DNA from 4 places in the Pantoea sp. R13S299 genome. Region 2 is predicted to be linked to each of the others. Evidence: predicted binding sites of a transcription regulator. Region 2 holds the regulator's gene; each other region holds the start of a gene.
What was found. The regulator PurR, encoded in region 2, represses purine synthesis genes. The targets are predictions, from matches to a motif close to CANGCAAACGTTTGCNTG.
Positions count from the first base shown of each region.

Region 1: ACN1CO_RS11445 (nucleoside-specific channel-forming protein Tsx) is a predicted target of PurR. The motif match lies at 2,316-2,333, and genes of this name have one in related genera.
Region 3: ACN1CO_RS21175 (NCS2 family permease) is a predicted target of PurR. The motif match lies at 2,754-2,771, and genes of this name have one in related genera.
Region 4: purL (phosphoribosylformylglycinamidine synthase) is a predicted target of PurR. The motif match lies at 1,907-1,924, and genes of this name have one in related genera.

Region 1 is NZ_JBLYEF010000002.1:97,480-102,737, forward strand. It holds gene ACN1CO_RS11435 (LysR family transcriptional regulator) at 1-584, shown strand, start outside; gene yjdN (VOC family metalloprotein YjdN) at 658-1,095, shown strand; gene ACN1CO_RS11445 (nucleoside-specific channel-forming protein Tsx) at 1,215-2,081, opposite strand; gene ACN1CO_RS11450 (sensor histidine kinase) at 2,361-3,716, opposite strand; gene ACN1CO_RS11455 (response regulator) at 3,713-4,372, opposite strand; gene ACN1CO_RS11460 (hypothetical protein) at 4,900-5,258, shown strand, end outside.
Region 2 is NZ_JBLYEF010000001.1:985,033-990,290, forward strand. It holds gene punC (purine nucleoside transporter PunC) at 1-931, opposite strand, end outside; gene punR (DNA-binding transcriptional activator PunR) at 1,039-1,944, shown strand; gene purR (HTH-type transcriptional repressor PurR) at 1,941-2,966, opposite strand; gene ACN1CO_RS04845 (YnhF family membrane protein) at 3,248-3,337, shown strand; gene ACN1CO_RS04850 (C40 family peptidase) at 3,385-4,194, opposite strand; gene ACN1CO_RS04855 (Grx4 family monothiol glutaredoxin) at 4,560-4,895, shown strand; gene rnt (ribonuclease T) at 4,939-5,258, opposite strand, start outside.
Region 3 is NZ_JBLYEF010000006.1:158,852-164,109, reverse strand. It holds gene ACN1CO_RS21185 (DUF4440 domain-containing protein) at 17-376, opposite strand; gene ACN1CO_RS21180 (4'-phosphopantetheinyl transferase family protein) at 585-1,334, shown strand; gene ACN1CO_RS21175 (NCS2 family permease) at 1,371-2,684, opposite strand; gene yieH (6-phosphogluconate phosphatase) at 2,837-3,496, shown strand; gene ACN1CO_RS21165 (GlxA family transcriptional regulator) at 3,508-4,440, shown strand; gene ACN1CO_RS21160 (acyltransferase) at 4,425-5,258, opposite strand, start outside.
Region 4 is NZ_JBLYEF010000001.1:2,213,892-2,219,149, reverse strand. It holds gene tadA (tRNA adenosine(34) deaminase TadA) at 1-289, shown strand, start outside; gene mltF (membrane-bound lytic murein transglycosylase MltF) at 286-1,743, opposite strand; gene purL (phosphoribosylformylglycinamidine synthase) at 2,011-5,258, shown strand, end outside.

The DNA of each region.
Region 1 (5,258 bases), on a different contig from region 2:
TGGCGCGCACCATCATGCCGCAGGTGATAAACCAGTTTCATCGCGAATACCCGCTGGTTAAAGTGCGTATCGTCGAAGGTCAGCTGGTATCGATGGTGCATGAACTGCGTCAGGGCGCGCTCGATTTCACTATCAATACCTACGATCAGAGCCATCTCGATCAGGAGCTGATGTATGAAAGGGTAATGGAGCGCGAGTACAAAGTGGTGGTGCGCAAAGGCCATCCGCTGGAAAAAGCGCGTTCTCTTGCGGAGTTACAGCAGGCGGACTGGACGATGCCAACCCCGAAAGGCAGTTACTACCGCCTGCTTCACGATCTGTTTGGCGAGCGCGGCATGGCACCCAAAATCGTGGTGACCTGTGAAACCTTTATGGCCTGCACCAGCCTGGTGGCGCAAAGCGATTTCATCAGCATTTTGTCGGTCGACGTGATTGATGATCCGATTCTGGGCCGATCGCTGGTGGCGCTGACGCTCGATGACCCCCTGCCAAAAGCCATCTTCTATCTGATTCAGCGCAAAGACTCCACGCTGACCCCGATGAGCAGTTATATGGCGCAACTCTTTCGTCGTTATTGCCAGTGAAATCAGCAAGTAAAGTCGATCGTCTACACTCTTAAGGTACTGTAATAAATCCACCCGACAAATAGAGGTTACGATGCAAGTCAGTCCTTATCTGTTTCTCTATGGCCGTTGCGAAGAGGCTATCGACTTTTACCTGCAGGCGACCGGGGGAGAACTGCTCTCTAAAATGAAATTCGGTGATATGCCGGATCAGGGCGAGCAGGTCGGCGATGAGTCTGCCGCACCGCAGCCGCCAGAAAAGATTATGCATGCACAACTGCGTATCGGTGACGGTGAGCTGATGCTGAGCGACGGCAATACTGAGAAGCCGCCAGCGTCTGAACATGCCGGTTATGCGGTCAGCCTGTCCACCAATGATGTCGAAAAGGGCAAAGCCTGGTTTGAGAAATTGTCGGCAGGCGGCAAGGTAACGACGGAGTGGCAGGAGACGTTCTGGTCGAACGGTTTCGCGATGTTCATTGATAAGTTCGGCATTCCGTGGCGCATCAACGTTGAGAAGCCGCAGAACTAAAAGCGGGGCAGATGCAGCGCTTATCTGATAAACCTGCATCTGAACAACTGGCCCTGGTGCATGATGTCCTGAGCTAGCTTTCCTGCTAAACGGGCGGTTATTACAGCCGCCCGCAATTATCAGAAGTTATAACCCGCCACCAGGTAGTAACCCCAGCCAGTCGATTTCACTTCAAACGGCCCTTTGCCGAAGTTCAGCTCCTGACCATCCGCCCATTGTCCGCCGTTGTGGAAATAACGTGCGACCGCAGAGAAGTGCCAGTGATCGTAACCCAGTGACAGAATGTGGCTGGAGGCGATGGAGTTGCTGGTGCGTGATGAACCGCCTTTCTCGTTAAGGTCAGAACCCCAGTCGAAGTTGGTGAAGCCCACATAGCCCAGGTTACCGCCCCACAGCGTGGTGATTGGCACGAAATATTTTATCTTGAAGCGATAGCCATCCCAGCTGTTTTCGTTCGCCGCGCCGTAGTTTTCCCACTGATATTTAGCATAGACGTTCAGCGACAGGCCGACATCGCTGTGCGTATCGATATCGGTGCCCAGACCCATATACCAGGTGTTCTGGCGGTTATCGCTGTTGCGGCCCATATCGTAGATGTAGTTGTTAGCGAAATACCACTCTTTGAACGGACCAAAGGCCAGGCTGGTGCCGGTCAGTTTGTCGATAGAGAAGCGCGGCTCAATCTCCATAAACATCGGTGAACCGTGGTCGAACACGCCGTTAGCATTGCTGTTGCCCACGCCGAAGAAGTTAGGCACGTCGAGATAGCCGTAGAAATCGAACCAGTCTTTCTTCGCAAACGCTTCATATTCCAGATAAACGTCGTTGTTAAACTGAGGTCCGAAACGTGTGTGGTAGCTGCCTACCACGTTCACGCTCTGATGCCACCAGTCTGAGACATACTGCGGATCGCTTTCAGCGGCCTGCGCAGCACCACTCAATGAACATGCCAGCACGGCACCTGCTATCAACGTTTTATATTTCATTATTATCAGCCACATGCTTTTGACCGCCGCACAGCAGACGCAGTCAGAGAGAAATCGGTCCCTTGATGGGAATGAGGGTTTCACAGCAAATAACAGCCAGTTCTTCAGCCCGCGTAGCGTGCCTGTAACAGATCGATAGAAAATAGATTTTGCTCACGTTTGTCAAAAAGTGTTGCATTACAATTCAGCTAAAATGTGACGAGCTTCACAATAACGACGTGGATCGAACGGAACCAGGCAACCGTTTACGTTGTCTGGTTCGTGATCAAACAGGCGGGATCAGGGAAGGGTGACGCGAACCTGCAAACCACAAATTGCACCCTGTGGCGTCAGGCAATTGGAAAGGGCGACGTGAATCTGATGTTTCTGTGCGACGTTACGCACAATCGATAATCCCAGTCCGCTGCCCTGTGCTTTGACGTCAGGCGAACGGGTAAAGCGATCAAACGCACGCTCGATAAAGGATTCCGGCATGCCCGGTCCGTTATCGACAATATCGACCACCGTTTTGCCCGCAACCCGGTGCAGCAGCACATCGACCAGGCTGCCTTCCGGCGTGTGCAACATAGCGTTACCGATCAGATTGTCGAACAGGCTGCGAAGCTCGGAGCGGCTGGCCTGCAGACGGTACTGCGTGGAGCCGTTAAAACCGATATCGATGCCGCGTTTATCCGCCACGACCATCAACTGCTCAATGCTCTCTTTCAACAGTTCTTCCAGTTCAATATGCTCAACGCTGGACACCACGCTCTGATCATCCTGACGCGAGACATTGAGTAACTGCGTCACCAGATGACGGGTGCGCGTAACGCCCGCCTCCAGCTGGCTGAACTGCCGGCTCGCTTCGCCTGGCTGGATATGCTGACGCAGGTTTTCCAGCTGCAACGTCACCGCCGTTACCGGCGTGCGCAGCTCATGCGCGGCATCTTCCAGGAACTGACGCTGCGACGACCAGGCCTCACGCAGTTTACTCAGCAGCGAGTTGTAGGCGGCTACCAGCGGCAGGATCTCATCCGGCAAACCTTCCGGTGAGACATTGTGCGGATGATGGGTCTCCTGCGCTGCAATCTGACGCGAAGCGACCTGCAGATCCCGGGTGATCTTGCGCACCACCAGCCAGATCACCAGCAGCGACAGCGGCATCATCAGGATCATCGGAATGATCGCCGACAGCGCCCGCTTGACCATCGAGGCCTTCATGTAGCTGAGGTTGTGCATGACCTGAATGGTTTTGATCTCGCTGCCAGGCATGCCAGGCCGGGTGTAAATGCGCCACTCACAGTCGTCGCACTGACCGATATGCACATCACGATAGCCGCGCTGGTTTTGCAGCGGCGCCTGTAACTCCGGCCATGAGCTTGCCCGTAACTGGCCCTGATCGTCCCATAGCTGAACCACAAAAGCGCTCTTCGCCTTGTCCGGCGCAATAAGCATCGGCATCAGGGCGGGCATCTGTTTATTGGTGGACCAGGCGTCAGCGATTTTTGCGAGCTGATCGTCCTTCATGGTGCCGACCATATCGCCGTAGCAGCTGAAGAAATACCAGGTGACGCCACCGATCATCAGCAGGTGAATAAGCAGCAGCGTAGAGAGTAATTTGTTGCGCAGTGAGCGCATAAAGCGGAAAGGTTTCATATTGCCGGTACTCGCCAGCCCAGCCCGCGCACGTTGCGGATCACGTCGTTATCCAGCTTGCGACGCATCCCGTGGATCAGCACATCCACCGCATTGCTGCTGACTTCATCACCCCAGCCATAGATGCGGTTTTCCAGCTGCTCGCGCGACAGAATGGCGCCTGGCCGCTCCAGCAGGGCGTAGAGCAGGGCATATTCACGCGCCGTAAGCTGCTCGCGCTGGCCTTTGTAGAGCACTTCGCGGGTCATCATATCCAGCTGGACATCGCCGTTGCCCAGCACGGAGTCTGCCGCGCCGTGGCTGCGTCGGGTAATGGCGCGCATCCGGGCCATCACTTCCTGTAGATCGAACGGTTTAAGCAGGTAGTCGTCCGCGCCGCTATCGAGTCCCTGTATACGCTGCGCCACCGTGTCGCGTGCGGTCAGAATCAGTACCGGCGTGGCATCGCCCCGCCCGCGCGCCCGGCGCAGCACCTGCAGGCCATCATCGCGCGGTAAGCCGAGATCGAGCAGCACACAGCTATAGCCGCCTTCGCTCCAGGCATTCTGGGCATAAACGCCATCGCGCACCCAGTCCACCGACCAGCCCGCACCCTCCAGTGCCTGCTGCAGGTTCGCGCCGATCATTTCATCATCTTCAACCAGTAACACGCGCATGGCTGATCTCCTTCATAAAGATAAGAGAGAGTTTACTCACCAATTGTTAGGCCAGAATTATCCGCCTTCATACTTCGCACTGTGGCGGCGTTGGCTGCTTTTGCTCACCCCAGTCACTGACTGATGTCAGCTCTCTGGGGATTCGCGCATTTGCCGCCTTACCACAGTACGAATTATTTTGGCGGACTACCGTCACCGGTGGCTTAGAGTCCCTCTCCATACCCACCGGGATACCAGTGATTGCAAGCGTAAATGGGGTGACGTATATTTGAACAATAGATTCATGCGAGACATTTCAGCGGTGAAAAGTATGTCAGCCCAGGAAGCAAAAATCAGACACCAGCGCGAGTATCAGGAGCGTGTTGAAGCCGTCCGAAAGGGCCAGGCTCCGGGACGCGTTCTTGAAAAACGTCCTGACGATATTGTGCCTGCAAAAGATGGACGCAGCCTCGCATTTTTCTGACGTCATGCCCTGCTGAAATCGGCTAAGTGATAAAATAAGCTCATCATCCAGGTGGGCTTTTTTTATGACATCGCACGCTATTCCTCCAGAAGAACAAATCCTCAAACTCAATCGTTATCTGATCGATAACGCCGTACAACTGCCATCCCCGGTTATCACTGTTGGTGGTCAGGCTGTCATGTACTGGTATCTGACTTATCTGCATTTTTATCCTGATCAACCTGACATAACCTCCATTACCTCAATTGATGTCGACTATGTCACGCGAAAAGAAGGCGTTGATGTCATAGCAAAAATTTTTAACGTGTCAGCTCAGGTTCAGGAAATTTTTAATCCGCCCTCGATTGCGGTGCTCAGTCTTATTGATAAAGATACGGGCAGGGTCAAGGAAGATGCGCAGGGTCAGTTCCTCAATGAGCCGCT
Region 2 (5,258 bases):
CGTTAGCCAGCGCCATCCCGCAGAACGGCACCATCAGGCTCACCAGCGTGCTGTTACCTGCAAGCGCAACCGCAAACAGTGCCATAATGCTCAGGCTGTAGACGCCCAGCAACCAGGGCAGCAACTGTGCGCCGTTAAAGCGGTTGAGCAGGGCGCGACAGCCGAATCCGCCGATTAAAAAGGCCAGGGTCTGTGGCACATAGCTCAGACCGATATCGGCGGGCGAGAGACCCAGATCCGCCAGAATAAAGGGCGAGCCAGTCAGCCAGGCAAAGAAGCTGGCAGAACAGGCAGAGTAGATCAGCACGTTGCCGCTGTAGACCCGCGATTTCAGCAGAGTAAAGAAGCCCGGCTGCGCCCTTTTTTCACCTGCAACTTTACGAACGGTGGGCAGACGCAGCGTGGTCATAATTAATGCCACCGCAATCAGTGTCAGCACCAGGAAAATCGAACGCCAGTGGAAGTGGCCTATCAGCCAGGCACCCAACAACGGCGCCAGTGCCGGAGAGAGCGCAACCAGCGGCATAATGGTGGCAAAGACTTTGTTGGCACGCGCAGCAGGGTAGCGATCCACCACCAGTGCCTGCCAGCTCACGGCCGCAGCACAGACGCCAATCGCCTGCACAAAGCGCAGCGCCAGCATCAGATAAATATCATTCACCCACAGCATGCCCGCACAGCCGATGCCAAACATCACCAGTCCGGCTAGCAGCACAGGTTTACGGCCGATGCGGTCGGAGAGCGGTCCCCAGAAGAGCTGACCTGTGGCGAAGCCTCCCAGAAAGAGACTCATACTGGCGCTGATCAGGCCGGGCGAGGTATTAAAGGTTTGCTGCATCGCACCAAAGGCGGGCAGGTACATATCCGTGGCTAAAAAGCCGAGCATGCTCAGCAGGGCAAGGTAAGGCATAAATCCTTTATTCGACAACATCTCATTCTCATATTTGCAGGATAAACGCGGCAGAGTGTAAGAGGTGCGTTTGCTGCTGTGAAACGGTAATATTTGCCGATTGCTGTTAAAATTTTTGAAGGCAGATTATGTGGTCAGAATATGCATTAGAAGTGGTTGACGCGGTCGCCCGTGGGGGCAGCTTCAGCGCGGCCGCGCAGGAGTTACATCGGGTGCCCTCTGCCATCAGCTACACGGTGCGCCAGCTGGAGAACTGGCTGGCAGTGCCGCTGTTTGAGCGTCAGCATCGCGAAGTGGTTCTCACTCCGGCAGGCGAGCATTTTGTCCGGGAAGGGCGCAGCGTCATCAAAAAAATGCTTGCCACCCGGCGACAGTGTCAGCAGCTCGCCAACGGCTGGCGCGGGCAGCTCAGCATTGCCGTTGACCGTATCGCCAAACCTCAGCGCACCCGGCAACTGGTCAAAGATTTCTATCGGCACTTCCCCGATATGGAGCTGATCATCAGCTATGAAGTCTTTAACGGCGTCTGGGATGCGCTGGCCGATGGTCGGGTGGAGGTCGCGATTGGGGCCACCCAGGCAATTCCGGTGGGCGGACGTTTTGCGTTTCGCGATATGGGCACCCTCAACTGGCGCTGCGTGGTCGCGCCCGATCATCCATTAACGCAGGCGAGCCAGATCGATGATGACACGCTGCGTAGCTGGCCTTCACTGGTGCTGGAAGATACCTCGCGAGCGCTGCCGCGCCGTATGACATGGACGCTGGATAACCAGCGCAGGCTGGTGGTGCCGGAATGGCAGACCGGTCTGGAGTGCGTGCAGGCGGGATTGTGTGTGGCGATGGTGCCGGGTCATCTTGCCAGACCCCTGCTCGACAGCGGCGATCTGGTGGAACTGACACTGCCAGTGGCATTTCCGGATAGCCCCTGCTGCGTCAGCTGGGCTGAGGATCGCGCATCACCGGCGACAGGCTGGTTGCTCAGCTATCTGGGTGATGCGCAAACGCTTAATCAGGAGTGGTTAAGCGAGGATTAGCGGCGATAATCGCGGAACGGACCATCGGCCACGGAACGGCGTTCAATCAGCGTGGGATGGACTTCGATCGTTTGTGAAATTTCACGCTTACTGGTGATGCGGTCCAGCAGCATATCCAGCGCTTTTTCACCCAGTTGGGCTTTAGGCTGATGCACGGTTGTCAGGGCCGGTGCGAAATAGCGGGCATTGCGCACATTGTCATAACCGATCACCGAAATATCCTGCGGGACGCGCAGGCCCATCTCGTCGGCGGCGCAAATCGCGCCCATCGCCATGATGTCACCGCCGCAGAACACCGCCGTCGGGCGCTGTTTCTGTGACAGGATCTGCTGCATCGCCTGATAGCCTGACTCCGGCTCGAAGTCACCCTGCACAATCCATTCGGCGCGCGGCTGAATACCTGCTTCTTCCAGCGCTTTCAGGAAACCGGCATGGCGTCCGCCACCGGTGTTGCGCTCCATCTGGCCGGGGATTGCACCAATATCACGGTGTCCGCGTTCAATCAGATAGCGTCCCGCCAGATAGCCGCCCTGGAAGGCATTATCCAGCACCGTGTCGGTGAAGTCGGCGCGCGACTCGCCCCAGTCCATCACCACCATCGGGATATTGCGGTTCTCTTCCAGCATCTGCAGCAGGTCGTCCGGATACTCAGAACACATCACCAGCAGACCATCGACGCGTTTCTGCGCCATCATGCTGAGATAGGCGCGCTGTTTTTGCAGATCGTTATGCGCATTACCCAGAATCAGCGTGTAGCCTTTGTCAAAACAGTGATTTTCAACCGCTTCAATAATTTCAGCGAAATAGGGCGCTTCGCTGGAGGTGGCAAGCAGGCCCAGCGTTTTGGTGTGGTTCACTTTCAGGCTGCGCGCGACGGCGCTCGGCGAGTAGTGTAGCTCTTTGATCGCCTGCCAGACCGCGTTGCGCGTCTCTTCAGCGACAAAGCGGGTTTTATTGATGACGTGCGAAACGGTGGTCGTTGAGACGCCGGCGCGTTTTGCCACATCTTTAATTGTTGCCATGAAAATCGGACTCCAGTGCTTATCTAACTCTATGATAAGCGTAGTGTTAAACGTTTGCGTCTGCTCAGGGTTTTTTCCGCAAAAATGCAGCTTTTCTGGCCGGTAAACAGGCCGCTGGCGGAGAATAAACGTCTTAAAAGATGCGCAAACGGAATCAGAGTTGCGCGCGTTGCGCAACAAAGGCGGGATTCTAACAAGGCTGGACGGATAAAACGAGATTTTTACCGGGTCGTGTGGGAAAATGCCATATCCCTATAAATTGTATGACTAAGGAGCAAGCAATGAGTACCGATCTGAAACTGGCGTTAATGACCTCCGTGGGCTGTTTGCTGATGATTGTGGCCTTTAGTTTTACTGCCATTCTGCACTAATAAAAAAAGCCGGGATTATCCCGGCTTTTTTCTGACTGAACTGCTGCTCAGCGAATGGTTCTCGGCGTCATCACCCGACGGGCACCGATGTAGTGGCGCTGCCAGTAATCTTCCCCTAATGCGCTGATCTGAATATCTTTGCCGGTACGTGGCGACTGAATAAACTTACCATCGCCCAGGTAAACGCCGACGTGGTCAGCCGTACCGCGACCGTTAATGCGGAAGAAGACCAGATCGCCTTTCTCCAGCGACTCACGCTTGATGGGCGCGGCGTCACGCAGGTGATACATCTCGTTAGCGGTACGCGGGATCTTAAACTTCACCAGATCTTTATAGGCGTACCAGACCAGACCGCTGCAATCGAAACCGGTATGGGGTGAGGTGCCGCCCCACTGATAAGGTTTACCTAACTGGCCCATCAGCTTGGTCATCGCGGTTTCGCGTGCCTTCTGATAACGCTGACGGTGGGATTTGCTCATTTTAATCGTGCCCGGCTCGCTGGTGGTGATCTCAGCCGTTTTCAGCTGGCGCTGATGACCATAGCGTTTCTTCTCTTTATTTTTTTCTTTGGTTTTGCTGATACGGGCGGTTTTAAGCGAGGTCTTCTTAGCAGGCGTCTGTTTAGCAGTGAGTTCGACTTTTTTCTGTTTTTTCGTTTTTAGTTTTTGAACAGGGCTGAGGCGAGTTTTTTTGGTCACCGTTTTTACCTGGCGACGCTTGCGGCGCTCATCGTCGCGCGCACTCTTTTTTTCTGCTTTATGCGTACTGACGTTCACCGGCGCGTGCGGGGAAGCAGCAGCGACGTTGAAAAACAGTTGCGCAAAGGCCAGCATGAAAAGCGTAATGATTAAACGCATAGTCCGTTGATTAGTTAAGTTGTCAGGGCCACTACGCACCGCGACAAAGTTGAGATTAATCTGATCCAGGATCAGCGCCCAGGCCATTCTAGTCCAGTTCGTTTAAAAACTGTAATGCCTTTTAATATTAATCTTTGCAACCCACGTAATCGCGTTGAAAATGAACATTTTCAGCGTCTTATATCAACGAAATTATTACGAATTATTAAACTGTTACCAGCTGTTAATAATCAGGAAATCAGGCGTCCCGAAGCGGGACTTAACAATGATGGCGATTTAATCGGGCAGCGGTCAAAATCTCATTTTCAGTCACGCTGCGAAGTCGCTACAATAAACAAACACGAAGTGACGAATTAAGGAAGGCAATAATGAGTACTGTAGAAAAAATTCAGCGCCAGATCGCAGAAAACCCGATCCTGCTGTACATGAAAGGTTCCCCGAAACTGCCTAGCTGCGGTTTCTCTGCACAGGCGGTACAGGCGCTGTCAGCCTGTGGTGAGCGTTTTGCTTACGTGGATATTCTGCAGAACCCGGACATTCGTGCCGAGATGCCGAAATTCGCTAACTGGCCAACTTTCCCGCAGCTGTGGGTTGATGGCGAGCTGGTCGGTGGCTGCGACATTATCGTTGAGATGTTACAACGTGGTGAACTGCAGACGCTGATCAAAGAGACTGCAGAAAAGTTTAAAGAAGCAGAATAAAAAAAGGCCGACATCATGTCGGCCTTTTTCATTGCGGCATCCCTTATGCGGATGTCGTGGCTTCTGCATCACCTTCCGCGAAGGGCAGTGGCCAGCCACCTAACCGTTTCCAGCGGTTCACCAGCTCGCAGAACAGCGTTGCCGTCTGCTGAGTGTCATAAAGCGCCGAATGCGCCTGCGTACTATCAAACTCCATTCCTGCCGCAATACAGGCTTTCGCCAGTACCGTCTGACCCAGCACCAGTCCGCTCAGCGCTGCGGTATCAAAGGTGGCAAACGGGTGAAACGGATTGCGCTTCAGGCTGGCACGTTCCGCCGCCGCTGACATAAAGTTCAGGTCGAAGGTGGCATTGTGCGCCACCA
Region 3 (5,258 bases), on a different contig from region 2:
CCTTATCAACAGCGTGTCACAGCGGTGCAGCATTTTCTGCAGGCGTCCCCTGATGAAACACCATTCGCCAGTTCTGACCCTCGCGCAGCCAGTGTGACGCTCGCATTGCGGCCCGACTGCCATCGGCATCACAGCTCTGGTAAAGCAGTATCAGACTCATCTCGCCCGTGCTCACCAGCTGAAAGTCTCTACTGAGCATTTCAGGCAGCGTTTCTTCTTTTATCAGCGCCGCAATGGTCTGCGCGCGAGTGACCAGGTGACCTGAACGGGTTATCTCACAAAAGTCAGGATGGAGAATCTGCTCCAGCCACGCCAGCTCCCGTCGCCTGGCACCGTGCAGGCTGCGCTCTCGTTTCACCATCTCGTCCAGCAGCATGAGTTATCCTCTTCTTATTCAGTGTGACAGACAGCGACCATAATTCCGTTAAGGCCTTGTGACGGCCCTGTCCAGTCTCTGCTATCCCTCGCGACTCCGCTCATCCTATTCCGAATTTAACTTAATCGGTGCGTTGCCGGGTGCATTCAGGTAAGAAAATTCCTACAATGCGTCTGATGATTATCTGACCATTTTCACGGAGCGACAGATGGCTGGTCATTTTGTACGCTGGACGGGCGATCCCGGCTTCCCGGCTAAAGAGTTGTGCATTCCCCAGGCTATTACCGACACGGCCCAGCAGTTTGCTGACAAACGCCGTGGGCGGTTCCTTGCCGCGCGTACGCTGCTGGCACAGCTGATGCTGCGGGTTTATGGCATTCATGAGCTGCCGCCCCTGATTATCCAGAGCAACGGACGCCCGGTGTTTGCTGACAGCGATCTGCCCGATTTCAGCATCGCCTATGCGGGCAATACGGTGGGGGTGCTGCTGGCCGAGGAGGGTGGACGTGCCGGTCTGGATATGGAGATCGTGCATGCGCGGAGCCGTCAGACTCAGGAGCAGCTGATTCAGGCATTAACCTCGGGCGAGATCGCATGGATCAATGCCCAGCAGGATGCCATGGAAGCGGTGGCGCAGATCTGGACGTTGCGCCAGAGCATCCTCAAGCTGACGGGAGAGGGCGATCGGGGACTGGATTCGCTGCGCCTGTTGCCGGGAGCGGGTCGGCTGCGATCGTCACTCTATCCCGACATTCAGGTGGTGTGTGATGCGGAGCCTGTGCTGGTCTGGTCTTGCGCGCTGTCGTCTGCGACGCAGCGCCTGCACCTGTGGGAGATGGATAGCGACTTTCAGTGGCGCGCATTACGTGAAATTGAGATGGGTAAGCCCAACATCGGGCCTCATGCCCTGCGGCTGACCAGCCTGCCCAGCGAGCGCAGCCTGCATCCTGAAATGTAAAAAGCCGCAACCCGGAGGTTGCGGCCCTGAATACGCTTAGTGTCCGTCGATAAAGACAATCTTCAGCACAAACAGCAGGGCAACAATCACCACGCAGGGGCTGATTTCACGCCAGCGGCCGGTGCCCAGTTTCATCACGCAGTAAGCGATAAACCCCAGCGCAATGCCTTCGGTAATGGAAAAGCTGAAGGGCATCATGGCGGCGGTCACAAATGCCGGAACGGCTTCGGTTAAATCATCCCAGCGTACGCGCGACAGGCTGGCGGTCATCAATACCCCAACGTAAATCAGCGCGCCCGCGGCGGCGTAGGATGGCACCATTGCCGCCAGCGGTGACAGGAAGGTCACCAACAGGAACAGCAGGCCTGTTACCACGGCCATCAGCCCGGTACGGCCACCAATCGCCACGCCCGAGGTGCTCTCAATATAGGCGGTCACGGATGAGGTGCCCGCCAGCGCGCCACTCACCGAACTGATGCTGTCGACATAGAGCGCCTGCTGCATCCGCGGGAAGGTGCCGGTTTCATCGGTCAGTCCCGCTTTATCGGTGACGCCGATCAGCGTGCCGGAGGAGTCGAACAGATTGACCAGCATAAAGGAGAAGATCACACCCGCCATGCCAATGTTAAACGCACCTTTGATATCGACCTGACCGACCACAGACGTAATGGAAGGTGGCGCAGAAAACAGGCCGACAAACTTCACGTCGCCCAGCATCCAGCCAATCGCCGTGGTGACGACCATCGAGATCAGCACTGCCGCGTGAATATTGCGTGATGCCAGAATGGCAATAATAAAGAAGCCGAGTGCGCCCAGCAGCACGCTGTGCGAGGTCAGATTACCGACCGCCACCAGAGTATCGGGATTAGGCACGATAATACCGGCGTTCTTCAGCCCCATCATGGCGATAAACAGGCCGATACCGGCAGTGATACCGACGCGCAGGCTCAGCGGGATATTGGCAATCATCCAGTAGCGAACCCGCAGCAACGTCAGAATCAGCAGGCCGATCGCACCCCAGAAGATCGCGCCCATACCGACCTGCCACGAATAACCCATCGCCCCGACCACCACAAAGGCGAAGAAGGCGTTCAGCCCCATTGCGGGTGCCAGCGCCACCGGCAGATTGGCAAACAGCCCCATCAGAATGCTGCCAAAGGCGGCAATCAGACAGGTGGTCACAAACACCGCCTGGGTATCCATGCCGGCGACGCCGAGGATCTGCGGATTGACGAAGACGATATAGACCATCGTCAGAAAAGTGGTGATACCCGCGATCACTTCGGTGCGCACCGTGGTGCCATGTTCCTGCAGCCTGAAGATGCGCTGCAAAACGCCTTGCTTGCTCATGCCATCCATCCAGAAGAAAAAATCATCGGCGCGTATCCTGGCGATTTTACCGGGCCAATACAATGATTTTTCGCAACCGATTGCCAGTCTCGCAATCTGCGCTGAGTGCGGTAGAGTGTGGAGCACACCCCTGAATCGAAGGATAGAGTCTGATGTCAGTTGAATGCGTCTTTTTTGATTGCGATGGCACGCTGGTGGACAGTGAGTTGCTCTGCACCCAGGCCTACGTCAACACCTTTGCCCGTTACGGCCTGGAGTTGTCGCTGCAGCAGATGTTTGAAAAGTATAAGGGCGTCAAACTCTACGACATCATTCGTGACGTGGGCGACGCGCATCAGGTGTCGCTGCCGATGGAAGAGGTGGAAACGGCTTACCGCGCGGAAGTGGCAAGACTGTTTGATCTGCAACTGCAGCCCATTCCGGGCGCGAAAGCGCTGGTTGAGCAGATAAAGGTGCCGATGTGCGTGGTCTCAAACGGGACGGTAAAAAAGATGCAGCACTCGCTGGGCTTAACCGGCATGCTGCCGCTGTTTGAGGAGCACCTCTATAGCGGCTATGACATTCTGCACTGGAAGCCCGATCCGGAACTGATGTATCACGCGGCGGAACAGATGCAGGTGCCGATTGAGCGCTGCATTCTGGTGGATGACTCCGAAGCGGGTGCCCGCGCCGGTATCGCCGCCGGGATTCCGGTCTACTACTACTGCGCTGACCCGCACAACCCTGAACTGGATCATCCGCTGGTGACGCGCTTCGACGACATGGCGCAACTGCCTGCGCTGTGGCGCGCCCGTGGCTGGGATCTGGTGTAGCGCGGGCCAGCATGACATATACCGTCTGGTTTTTAACCCTGCCTGGCGTGATGGCGCTGGATCTGGCCGGCCCGGCCGAGACGCTGAAGCTGGCGGGCGATCGCTTTTCGCTGCGCTACATCGGCCCGCAGCCGGAGGTGGTCTGCTCCACCGGCATGACGATTGGTGGCATCGAACCCTTACCGGAACAGTTGCCCGCCGGCAGTCTGCTGGTGGTGCCAGGCGTCTATGACTCGCAGATCTGTTACGCCACACCGCAGGCCGCAGAAGCACGCGAATGGCTGAGGCGGCAGCACGCCGCGCTGCGCGAGCAGACCTTTATGCTGGTCTGCGTCTGCTCGGGTGCGCTGCTGGCGGCGCAGGCGGGCATGCTCGACGACGTGTCCTGCACCACTCATCATGATGTGATTGCCCGCCTGAAAGCCGCGGCCCCGCGCGCACGGGTGCAGGAGAATCGGGTATTTGTCGGGCATGAGAATATCTGGACCAGCGCAGGCATCACGGCGGGCATCGATCTGGCGCTGCATCTGATCACTCAGCTCTGTGATACGCATACAGCGCTGGCGGTGGCGCGGGAAATGGTGGTCTGGTTCCGCCGCGCCGGTGACGATCCACAGCTTTCACCCTGGCTGCGTTATCGTAACCACATGCATCCGGCCATTCATCGGGCGCAGGATCTGATGATTGCTCATCCTGAGCATGGCTGGACGCTGACCGAACTGGCCGGACGTACGCACGTCAGCAGCCGCCATCTGGCGCGGCTGTTTCGTCAGCATCTGGGGATCAGCGTGCGGGAGTACCATGAGCAGCTGCGGGTTGGCGTGGCGCGCCAGCGTCAGCAGCAGGGTGAATCTGCCGAAAAGGCGGCGCTGGCGGCGGGATTTTCATCGGCTCGCCAGCTACGACGCGCCCGCCAGCGCGAAACCGATCAGCTGACGAAGTGACGGGTATCGACGCGTTTCAGCGCCATCCCCAGCAGCAGGCTGCCGCCCAGCGTCAGCCCGAACACCCAGGGCAGGTCGAGCCACGGACGCGACATATCATCGTAATGATGCGTGCGCAGATAGTGAATGAACAGCGCGTGGAAGCCGTAGATCGGCAGTGAATAGCGCGCAATCACCGTTAAACCGGGCAGCGTGCGCGCATTCAGGCTGTTTTTAAACACGATCAGCAGGCTGATCGCTGCAATGAACACCAGCGGTCCGCAGTAGAGATACCAGGTATCGTTAAACGCTCCGTTGACGATAAGCGCCTTTTTAGTCCCTAACGTAATGCCAATCACGCAGGCGATAAACAGCCCGGCAGCCAGCGGCGTCAGGCCGCGCCGGTTTGTCTCCATGGTGCCGATAGCCCGTCCCAGCAGCGCATAGAGCAGGTAGTAAATGCTGTCACCACTGACATAGAGATTCACCGGCAGAAAATGGAACGGGCCCAGCGACTGGCTGACCGTATTCGGATTCGCGAGCACCGCCAGCACCAGCACCAGCAGCGCCACGTACCGCGCCTGCACGGTTTTCACCTGAATCAGCGGCGACATCAGATAGATGCCAATCAGCGCAAAGAAGAACCACAGGTGATAGAACACCGGCTTCTGCAGCATCTTCAGGATCGAACGTCCTTCGCTGATCGGCGTCAGCCAGGTGATATAGGCTAGCGAGACCGCGCTGTAGAACAACAGACAGAGCACCAGCCGGAGCATATGGCGCGGCTGGGCGCTGCGTTCGCCGAAAAACAGATAGCCGGAGATCATAAAGAACAGCGG
Region 4 (5,258 bases), 1.2 Mb from region 2:
AAATTACCGTCTGCTGGATACCACGCTTTACGTGACGCTGGAGCCGTGCGTGATGTGCGCCGGTGCTATGGTTCACAGCCGTATTACGCGACTGGTCTATGGTGCGCACGATATTAAAAGTGGGGCGGCGGGATCGCTGCTGGATGTGCTGGGCCATCCCGGCATGAATCATCAGGTTGAACTGCACAGCGGTGTGCTGGCAGAAGAGTGCGCCGCCATGCTGAGCGACTTCTTCCGTATGCGTCGCCAGCAGAAAAAAGCGCTGCGTCAGGCGCAGCGCCAGGGTTAGTTCATCGCAATCTTCGGTTCAACCGCCGGATAGCCTTTCGCCAGTTCGGCCTGGGCTTCCGCCTGCTGCGTCAGACGCTTCTCCTGCTCCTGCAGATAGCCCACCAGGCTGATCTGATACTTGCGGATATTCTCCACGTAGTTATAGGCTTCATGCCCACGGGCGTAGCCATACGTCGTCTGGGTGTAGTAACGCTTCTGACTCAGCATCGGCAGACGCAGCTTCACATCCGCCCAGCTGTCCGGATCACCGCCCTGGCGCGCCGTCAGCTTTCGGACGTCGAGCATATGGGCATAACCCATGTTATACGCCGCCAGCGCGAACCAGATGCGCTCATCTTCCGGGATAGTCTGCGGCACTTTCGCCATCATATCCTGCAGATACTGACTGCCGCCGCGAATGCTCTGTTCGGGATCAGTCCGATCGCCCACATCCAGGCTCTCAGCGGTGTTACGCGTCAGCATCATCATGCCGCGCACGCCGGTCGGGGAGGTGGCCTGCGGGTTCCAGTGTGACTCCTGATAGGAGATGGCAGCCAGCAGTCGCCAGTCAATGCTGGTGGCGTACTTCTCAAACAGCGGCTTGATGTCGGGCAGCGTATTGTCGATGGCGCGCAGGAAAGTGCGGGTATCGACATAATCAAAGGTGCCGACGTGGCCGAGATATTTCTCCTCCAGCCGCGCCATCGCGCCTTCTTCACCCATCCCGTTAAAGAAGTCGAGCATCGCCGCATTCAGGCTGTCATCATCGCTGTGCCGCACATACCAGGTCACCGGCTCTTCATCGGTAACGTCGAACGCCACCGCCAGCTGCGGATAGATGCGCTGCAACAGGGCGATGGTGACGGAATCGCCAATCGTGTAGTCGAGCTTGCCGTCGGCCACCGCTTCCAGCAGGGCTTTAGGACTCTGATCGGTGGAGATCGCCCAGTCCAGATCGGGGAACTGATTGGAACGTGCGCTCTTGAGCGTGGACAGATAAGCCGATCCGGACGCAACTGTCAGCCGCCCCTTTAAGTCACCGAGGTTTTTAGGGCGTGGCTTATCCACGCGATAGACCAGCTGCTGCGAAACGTTGTAGTAACCTGGCCCGGTCTGATAGCGCGTCAGGCGTTCATTGTTGTAGTTCAGGCCAGCGGCCAGCAAATCAGCTTTGCCATCGTCCAGGTCATCAAACAGATCGCTCAGGTTAGGACGAACCGTCACCTTAAGTTTGACGCCCAGATAATCGGCGAAGCGTTTTGCCAGCTCATAATCCATACCGGCCGGAGATTGATTCACTGTGTAGTAAGTCAATGGGGAGTTGATGGTACTGACACGCAGCACTCCCCGCGATTTGATCTGTGAAATCTGGTCCTGCCCACCCCCGTACCAGGGAATGGATGGCCACAGCGCTAACGCTAACAGCACGGCAACCAGACCGATAAACAGATAATTAAATTTCAGGCGTTTCAAATAGTTATCTCTCGCTGGCTCTAAGGCCTCTGTCTTTTAAAGGCAGTATTTATCTTCTTTGAACTCCCAGAGCGAGGGGCATTTTGCGCAACTAAATCACGCTGAGCAACTTTTATAGCAGCTTTTGCGCAAATTTCAGGCAAATCCGGGTTGCCAAAAATTGTGCGCAAACGGTTTCGTCGAGAGGTCGCTTTCTCTATAATACGCCCCGTTTTCCCTGTTGCGCCCAATGAGGCGTCGCCCGGCGCCCTGACGAGAGACTTATTAATGGAAATTCTGCGTGGTTCGCCCGCCCTGTCGGCATTTCGTGTAAACAAACTGCTGACCCGCTTTCAGGACGCTCATCTGCCGGTGAGTGATATTTACGCTGAGTACATCCATTTTGCTGATGTCAGTACGCCCTTAAGCGCTGACGAACAGAGCCGTCTGCAACGCCTGCTGAAATATGGTCCCTCTCTGGCTGAACATGCCCCACAGGGTCGTTTGCTGCTGGTGACGCCACGTCCCGGCACGATTTCACCCTGGTCATCCAAAGCGACCGACATCGCCCACAACTGTGGCCTGCCGCAGGTGCGTCGTCTGGAACGTGGTCTGGCCTTCTATGTCCAAGCTCCCCAACTGACTGAAGCGCAGTGGCAAACGCTGGGCACTCTGCTGCACGATCGGATGATGGAAACGGTCTGTAGCGATCTGGCGCAGGCTGAGCAACTGTTCGCGCAACACACGCCGCAGCCGGTGAAAAGTGTCGATCTGCTGGGTGAGGGCCGTCAGGCGCTGGTTCAGGCTAATATCTCCCTGGGTCTGGCGCTGGCTGACGATGAAATTGACTATCTGGTGGCGGCGTTTACCGCACTGGGTCGTAATCCCAACGACATTGAACTCTATATGTTTGCGCAGGCGAACTCTGAGCACTGTCGTCACAAGATCTTCAATGCCGACTGGATTATCGACGGCGAGAAACAGCCGAAATCGCTGTTCAAGATGATCAAAAACACCATGGAGCAGACGCCGGACTACGTGCTCTCTGCTTATAAAGATAACGCCGCCGTGATGGAAGGCTCAGAGGTGGGTCGCTTCTTTGCGGATGCCGGAGAGAGCGAATACCGCTGGCATCAGGAAGCGGCGCACATCCTGATGAAGGTGGAAACTCACAACCACCCAACGGCGATTTCACCGTGGCCAGGTGCCGCGACCGGTTCCGGTGGTGAAATCCGTGATGAAGGCGCAACCGGACGTGGCTCTAAGCCCAAAGCGGGCCTGGTCGGATTCTCGGTCTCTAACCTGCGTATCCCGGGCTTTGAGCAGCCGTGGGAAGAGGACTTTGGCAAACCGGCCCGCATCGTCAGCGCGCTGGAGATCATGACCGACGGACCGCTGGGCGGCGCTGCGTTTAACAATGAATTTGGTCGTCCGGCCCTGAATGGCTACTTCCGTACCTATGAAGAGCAGGTCACCAGCCACAACGGCACCGAACTGCGCGGCTACCACAAGCCGATCATGCTGGCGGGCGGCATCGGTAACATCCGTGCCGACCACGTGCAGAAAGGCGAAATCACCGTTGGCGCGAAGCTGGTGGTGCTGGGCGGTCCAGCCATGAACATTGGCCTGGGCGGCGGCGCGGCCTCATCCATGGCGTCGGGTCAGTCGGATGCTGACCTCGACTTCGCCTCGGTACAGCGTGATAACCCGGAGATGGAACGCCGTTGCCAGGAAGTGATTGACCGCTGCTGGCAACTTGGCGATGAGAATCCGATTCTGTTTATCCACGACGTGGGTGCAGGAGGCCTCTCCAATGCTATGCCGGAGCTGGTCAGCGACGGCGGCCGTGGTGGCCGGTTTAACCTGCGTGACATCCTGAGTGATGAGCCAGGCATGAGCCCGCTGGAAGTCTGGTGTAACGAATCACAGGAACGTTATGTGATGGCCGTGGCACCTGACCAACTGGCGCAGTTCGAGGCAATTTGCCAGCGCGAACGCGCACCGTTTGCGGTGATTGGTGAAGCAACTGAAGAACTGCACCTGAGCCTGGAAGACAGCCATTTCGATAACAAGCCGATCGACATGCCGCTTGATGTGCTGCTGGGCAAAACGCCGAAGATGACGCGGGATGTGGTGACGCAGCAGGCGCAGGGCACCGCCCTGCAGCGCGACGGCATCACGCTGGTCGATGCGGTGAATCGCGTACTGCATCTGCCTGCCGTGGCGGAAAAAACCTTCCTGATCACCATCGGTGACCGCAGCGTGACCGGCATGGTGGCGCGTGACCAGATGGTCGGACCGTGGCAGATCCCGGTTGCCAACTGTGCAGTGACCACCGCCAGCCTCGACAGCTACCATGGTGAAGCCTTTGCTTTAGGCGAACGTTCACCGGTTGCGCTGCTGGACTTCGCGGCGTCGGGCCGTCTGGCAGTAGGTGAAGCACTGACTAACCTGGCGGCAACGCAGATTGGCTCGCTGAAACGCGTGAAACTCTCGGCTAACTGGATGTCCGCAGCCGGTCATCCGGGTGAAGATGCCGGTTTATATGCGGCCGTGAAAGCCGTCGGCGAAGAGCTGTGTCCGGCGCTGGGGATCACCATCCCGGTCGGTAAAGATTCGATGTCGATGAAAACCCGCTGGCAGGAAGGCACAGAGCAGCGTGAGATGACCTCGCCGCTGTCGCTGGTGATTACCGCCTTTGCCCGCGTCGAAGATGTGCGTCGCACCGTGACGCCCCAGCTGCAGGCCGATCAGGACAACCTGCTGCTGCTGATCGACCTGGGCAACGGCGCGAATACGCTGGGCGCAACCGCGCTGTCGCAGGTCTATCGTCAGCTCGGCGACAAACCTGCCGACGTGCGTGATGCCACACAGCTGGCTGGCTTCTTCAATGCGATTCAGGCGCTGGTGGCTGAGCAGAAACTGCTGGCTTACCACGATCGCTCCGACGGCGGTCTGCTGGTGACGCTGGCCGAGATGGCCTTTGCCGGTCACTGCGGCATCGACGTTGATATAGCCTCGCTGGGTAACGATGCGCTGGCCGCCCTGTTTACCGAAGAGCTGGGCGCGGTGATTCAGATCAACGCCGCCGATCGCAGTGCGGTTGAGCAGATTCTGGCGGATCACGGCCTTGCCGCCGCCACGCATCTGCTGGGCAGTGCGCAGCCGGGCGATCGCTTTGTGATCCGTTCCGGTGACAGCGCGGTCTACAGTGAAAGTCGCAATACGCTGCGCACCTGGTGGGCAGAAACGACCTGGCAGATGCAGCGCCTGCGCGACAACCCGGCGTGTGCCGATCAGGAACATGAAGCGAAGAAGAACGACAGCGATCCTGGCCTGAACGTTAATCTGACCTTTAACCCGCAGGAAGATGTGGCTGCGCCGATGATCGCAACTGGCGCACGTCCACGCGTCGCTGTGCTGCGTGAGCAGGGCGTCAACTCCCATGTGGAGATGGCCGCCGCCTTTGATCGGGCTGGTTTCACCGCCATTGACGTCCATATGAGCGATCTGCTGGCCGGTCGTCGCGGTCTGGA